DNA from 2 places in the Agrobacterium sp. rho-13.3 genome. Region 1 is predicted to be linked to the other one. Evidence: predicted binding sites of a transcription regulator. Region 1 holds the regulator's gene; the other holds the start of a gene.

Region 1 (3,176 bases):
GCGGCGAGCTTCACGAGCTTCCGCAATTGCAGCTTGCTCTGCCTGTCTGGCTTCACGGGTCGGCTCGGCAGCTTCTTTTGCGGCACGAAAAGCCTGAAGAAGAGCAGCCTTGGCTTCCGCAGCAGCGCCACGACGGTCGGAGACTTCATTGTTTCTAATGTTTCGAACGTTTCTCAAATCTCTATTCCAGTTGATGCGTCACGCCGACAGAAGTCAGGATTTTTTGACGCGTTTTGGTGGGGCGATTGCCGGTGGCTTCTTGCTGTCTTCCAATTCTTTCGCAAGACGCGCTTCTCGCAGCCGAATGGTCTTTTCTTCACGGGCCTGCGTGATGGAGTTGAGTTCATCAACCGCATGACCACGCGCGAAAAACTGAGTTTGCGTTGCGCCGAACGCAATCTCGGCCTGTTTGCGAGACTTGCTATGTGCATCAGTCATTGGAATTCCCTTCCTATCGCATCGGCCTGAAAATCGGAACGATTTTCGACAAGTCCGGTGCGTATATTCAGTCGCCTAGAGTGTCCGCAGAGACCCAAGGGGGTGGCCGGCAAGCGGCACAAAAAAAGGCCAGGCAATGTGCCTGACCTCGATTGGTTTCACGCTTTCAACAGTGCCAGTACATCCGTGGTCAAGGGAAAGCAGATTCCGAATTATGCAGCCTGAAGGTTGCAAGCAGACATTTTGCCCGACTTGTTGTCGCGCTCAAGGTCGTAGCTCAGCTTCTGGCCTTCAACGATTTCGCGCATACCTGCACGCTCTACAGCGGAGATGTGTACGAATGCGTCTGTGCCGCCGTTGTCAGGCTGAATGAAGCCGAAGCCCTTAGTGGAGTTAAACCATTTTACTGTGCCTGTGGTCATAATGAACCCTTTCAAAGCATAAGTTATAGATCACAGAACTGACGCCCTGTGTGCGAGTATAGCGATTTTTTTGAAAGGAAGGGTTAGTTCAAAACGCGGTGCTAATCGCGCGGCAACCAAAGCTCAGCAAGCAAAATATCGATATCGCAGTGATATAGCTTTAGCGATTGATTGTCAAATTTAATCTTTTGCTGATGAAATATCAGGGTCAACAAGCGCGGGTTGAAAAGGCTTTATTCAGCGCTGTGGGCAAGTAAATCCCGGCGAATACGGACGCTGAAATATCCGTCGCCCTTTGCCCTACCGGCACCTCCCCGACGGTGGGGAGGCTAATGATCACGTGGCCTCTTGTTGGCTATCACGCTTCCATGGAATATCCCGCGCCGCGCACGGTGCGGATCACATCCTGCATATTGGAGAAGTTGAGCGCTTTGCGCAGGCGCCCGACATGGACGTCGACGGTGCGTTCATCCACATAGATATCGTGACCCCAGACACCATCGAGAAGTTGGGAGCGCGAATAAACACGACCGGGAGATGCCATCAGGAATTCCAGCAGGCGGAACTCGGTTGGCCCAAGGCGCACTTCGCGGGTCTTGCGGTGAACACGGTGGGTTTCCCGATCCAGTTCGATATCGCCACATTTCAGCACGGAAGACAGCACTTCCGGGCGGGCGCGGCGCAACATGGCTTTCACACGCGCCATCAGCTCCGGCGTGGAGAACGGCTTGACCACATAGTCATCCGCACCCGTTGCCAGGCCACGAACACGTTCGCTTTCCTCACCGCGTGCCGTCAACATGATGATCGGCAGGCGTTCGGTCTCTGGACGCATCCGCAAGCGACGGCAGAGTTCGATGCCGGAAACGCCGGGCAACATCCAGTCGAGGATCAGCAGGTCCGGCGTGCGTTCCTGCAAGCGGATTTCCGCTTCGTCACCACGCGGAATGGTGTCGACGTCGTAACCTTCGGATTCCAGATTGTAGCGAAGAAGAACGCTCAAAGCCTCTTCATCTTCAACAACTGCGATTTTCGGCACCATGGGCATGAAACTCCGCCAGTCTTATCTGTGGCTTACTCGGTGACTGCGCCGAGTGTGTTGGAACTATCGTCCTTCGGACGCTCACCCTCAGGCTGGCTGCCGGTGGCCATATAATAGATGGTTTCCGCGATGTTGGTGGCATGGTCACCGACGCGCTCGATGTTCTTGGCGCAGAACAAGAGGTGTGTGCAGGTGGTGATGTTGCGCGGATCTTCCATCATGTAGGTCAACAGCTCGCGGAACAGCGAGGTGTACATGGCGTCGATTTCCTCGTCGCGCTCGCGGATGGCCTGCGCCTTTTCTGCGGAGCGCGTGGAATAGACGTCCAGCACTTCTTTTAGCTGCACCAGCGCCAGTTCGGACAGATGCTCCAGACCGCGGGCCAGCTTGCGCGGCACACCGGTTCCAGACACTGCGATCACGCGCTTGGCCGTGTTCTTGCCCAGATCGCCAACGCGCTCCAGATCGGCTGCGATGCGCAGTGAACCGATGATATCGCGCAGGTCGGACGCCATAGGCTGGCGTTTGGCGATGGTGACGATGGCCTTATCGCCGATCTCGCGTTCTGCGTGATCGAGGATGGCATCATCCGAGATGACCTTCTGGGCCAGCGCCATATCCGAATTGACGAGCGCGCGCACCGCATCGGCACACATCTGCTCAGCCAGACCGCCCATTTCGGCAATGCGGCGGCTGAGGAACTTCAGCTCTTCATCGTAAGCGGACATAATATGCGAATGTGTCGGCATGTTCGAATTCTCCAGTTTCGTGGCGCGCTCCACAAGCCCTATCAGGCTCAAGCGGCAGCGCGATTTCCTCACAGCAATGGCTGGATCAGCCGAAGCGACCCATGATGTAGTCCTGTGTGCGCTGGTCATCCGGGTTGGTGAACATCTTGTCGGTGTCGTTCTCTTCCACCAGATGACCGAGGTGGAACATGGCCGTGCGCTGCGAAACGCGGGCAGCCTGCTGCATGGAGTGGGTAACGATGACGATGGTGTAATTGGCGCGCAGTTCGTGGATCAACTCCTCCACCTTGGCCGTCGCAATCGGGTCCAGCGCCGAGCATGGCTCATCCATGAGGATGACTTCAGGGGAAACAGCGATGGCGCGTGCGATGCACAGACGCTGCTGCTGACCGCCGGACAGACCCGTGCCGGATTCATGCAGGCGATCCTTGGCTTCGTTCCAGAGACCGGCCTTCTGCAAGCTGGCTTCAACGATCTGGTCCATATCCGCCTTGTTGCGGGCAAGACCATGGATGCGCGGGCCGT
Region 2 (3,176 bases), 250 kb from region 1:
CCCTGCGCAAACAGATCGAAGGAAGACAGGCCGCTGCCGGGTTCGATCACCGCGAAGCGGGCCTCGGTTTTCGCCTCGGCCACGGGTGCGCCCGTATGAAAGGCAAGCCAGCCGGCGACGATGGATTTGGCAAGCGGGGCGCTGAGCCAGACCGGCGTATCGTGGTCGCAAAGCGTTAGCAGGATGCCACCTGTTGCATGACCAAGCGGTGCGGGAGGGTTGATCGAGAGATCGATGGACTTCAATGTTCCAGGACGTGCCATGCCGTCCATCACGGTTTTGAAAACCTGTTGCGATTGGAAAACCGCATCTGAAAATCCACCGCTGACGATGGCTGCTTTCGTAGGCATCAGTCTTCTCCCCGAACCATGGTGAAGAAATCGACGCGTGTTGCCGCCGTTTCCTGTTGTTTCTGCGCTTTGCGCTCGCTCAAACGTTGGGCGACCGGCGCAAGAACACGGTCTTCTATGATCGACCGTGTCGCGTCCTCCTGCCACAGCGCATCCAGAATGGCGGCGTACCAGGCATGTTTGCGGCCGGTGCCAAGCGCATGCGCATGGCCAATGGTGCCGGAGGAAAGCTTGACCGTTGCGCGCGTGACCGTGGCTTCGCCCAGATTAAATGGCGCGCCGCCGCCGCCGATCTTTCCGCGCACCATAACGAGACCCGTTTCAGGACCACGCACCTTTTCAACGTCCGGTTTGTTATCCAGCGCATCCCAGCCGGACAAAAGTTCCTGCACTGTGGCGCGTGCCAGCAAACCTGCTGCGCGCCGTCTGCCATCCTCAACATCAATCATCGCAACACCTCAAATGTCTATTGATATAGACAACTAGACAATATAGACTATTGTTACGTGATGAGAATGACAAGTGTGTGACATGCCTGTAGCGAACCAGATGAAACGAAAAAACGGCGTGGCCCTTTGGCGGCAGATTGCGGACCGCATCAGAACGGCCATTGCTGCCGGTGAATACGATAGCAACAGTATGCTGCCGCCCGAAATAGCACTGGCCGAAAAGTTTGCCGTCAACCGCCATACCGTGAGAAGCGCAATCGCAGCCCTCGCGGAAGAGGGCATCGTGCAGGCCCTTCAGGGGCGCGGCACGATGATTACCCGCAAGGAACGCCTGAATTTCCCGATCTCGAAACGCACCCGCTTTACCGAGGGTTTGAGTGATCAGGCGCGGGATATGGAGGGCTTGTTGCTATTTCACTCGATCGAAGCGGCGACCGCGACGCTGTCTGAAAAACTGAGACTGCCGCTTGGCGCACCTCTCATCCGGCTGGAAATTCTGCGAAAGGTCAACCGCAGGCCGGTATCGCGGTCAACATCATGGTTTCCAGCGGATCGTTTCGAAGGCGTTGCGGAAGCTTATAAAACCAGCGGGTCCATCACGGCGGCGCTTCGCGCAACCGGCATTGACGATTACGTGCGTTTGTCGACCGTCATTTCTGCCCGCCATGCGGAAGCAGATGATCTCGCCGATCTTGAACTGTCACCCGGTGCCATCCTGCTTGTCACCGACGCGTTGAACACGGATATGGAGGGTACACCCGTTCAATATGCAGTCAGCCGGTTTTCGGCGGATATGGTGCAGTTCACCGTGGAAAATTGAAAACCGCGAGGCTCATGGTTTTTTACAGTCCACTCAGTTCGACGGGCCATCGTTGAACCCAACTTCGTCCACCAATTCGGATGCTTCCTTGCGATGGGCGGCAATGTCCGTAAGCGACAAACTATCCGGTTTGATGGGGCCGAAATTCTTGATGACATCCGAAGGCTGGGCGCCGGGTAGGACGGGGTATTCGTACACTTGGCTTGCGTAGAATTCCTGTGCTTCGCCGGAGGCCAGAAATTCCATCAGCTTCAGCGCGTTTTCCTTATTGGGCGCATATTTGGTCATAGCCACGCCGGAAATGTTGACATGTGTGCCGCGATCCTGCGCATTCGGGAAAATGACGCGCACGGCGTTGCCCCAGACCTTTTCCTCAGGTTCCTGTTCATTGGTCAGCATCAGTCCGACATAATAGGTATTGCCCAGTGCTATATCGCACTCGCCGGAATAGATGGATTTGGCCTGGGTGCGGTCCGTGCCGTCAGGCTTGCGGGCCAGATTGTTTTTGAGGCTCGTCAACCATGTGCGGGTATAATCCAGGCCGTGATGGGCGATCATTGAGGCAAACAAGGCTATGTTGTAGGAATGCTGGCCATCGCGAATGCAGATTTTGCCCTTCCATTTCGGATCGGCAAGCTCTTCATAGGTGATGTCTTTCTGGCTTACGCGGTCTTTCGAGGCGTAAACGACACGCCCGCGCGTCGTCAGCCCGAACCATTCGCCTTCCGGATCGCGCAGATTGGCGGGGATATCCTTTTCGATCACCGGATCGTTCAAAACGGGCTGCGTGACCTTGCCTTCCTTTGCTTCGACAAGGCGGGCTATATCCACCGTCAGCAGAATATCTGCCGGGGAATTGACACCTTCGGCCTGAATGCGCTCCACAAGTCCCTTGTCGAGAAACAGGACATTGGTTTCGATGCCAGTCTCTTTGGTGAAGGCGTCCAGCAGCGGCTGGATCAGTTCCGGCTGGCGGTAGGAATAGACATTGACCTCCCCACCCGCAAAAGCTGTGGACATTCCGCAACTGACAACCGATGTCGCTGCTGCAATCGCATAAATCGCGGATTTCATGCTTGCCATGGAAAAAGCCTCGGATAGATTGGATTCTTGAGTTGTTTGTTCATGAATCGAATGACCGGTCAACAGGGCAAATTTGGAACATGAAAAATCTCTTTAGGAATTTTTTATTTCTGGAATTGTTCTAAACTGAAAAAGCGACTATATGACTCCAGATTACTTGGAGTTAGGAGATCAGCATGCGTTTGACCAAACAGACCAACTACGCCGTTCGCATGTTGATGTACTGCGCAGCCAATGAAGGTAACCTCAGCCGAATTCCGGAAATTGCCAAGGCTTACGGTGTTTCGGAACTGTTTCTGTTCAAGATTCTTCAGCCTTTGAACAAGGCTGGCCTTGTTGAAACCGTTCGTGGTCGCAACGGCGGCGTCAAGCTCGGCAAGGCTGCTGATAAGATCAGCCTGTTCGATGTGGTCAAAGTGACCGAAGACAGCTTTGCCATGGCGGAGTGTTTTGAAAACGACGCAGTCGAATGCC

Evidence for each region. The regulator PhoB, encoded in region 1, activates phosphate uptake and scavenging genes when phosphate is short. The targets are predictions, from matches to a motif close to TGTCATNNANCTGTCAT.
Region 2: a site for PhoB is predicted at 866-882, ahead of phnF (phosphonate metabolism transcriptional regulator PhnF). Genes of this name have one in related genera too.

What each region holds. Positions count from the first base shown of each region.
Region 1 is NZ_CP192774.1:112,470-115,645, reverse strand. Features, by position in the region: gene RMR16_RS00570 (DUF6481 family protein) at 1-177, opposite strand, end outside; gene RMR16_RS00565 (hypothetical protein) at 214-438, opposite strand; gene RMR16_RS00560 (cold-shock protein) at 651-860, opposite strand; gene phoB (phosphate regulon transcriptional regulator PhoB) at 1,219-1,902, opposite strand; gene phoU (phosphate signaling complex protein PhoU) at 1,935-2,651, opposite strand; gene pstB (phosphate ABC transporter ATP-binding protein PstB) at 2,737-3,176, opposite strand, start outside.
Region 2 is NZ_CP192774.1:2,941,159-2,944,334, forward strand. Features, by position in the region: gene phnH (phosphonate C-P lyase system protein PhnH) at 1-350, opposite strand, end outside; gene phnG (phosphonate C-P lyase system protein PhnG) at 350-799, opposite strand; gene phnF (phosphonate metabolism transcriptional regulator PhnF) at 900-1,619, shown strand; gene RMR16_RS14260 (Fe(3+) ABC transporter substrate-binding protein) at 1,653-2,702, opposite strand; gene rirA (iron-responsive transcriptional regulator RirA) at 2,879-3,176, shown strand, end outside.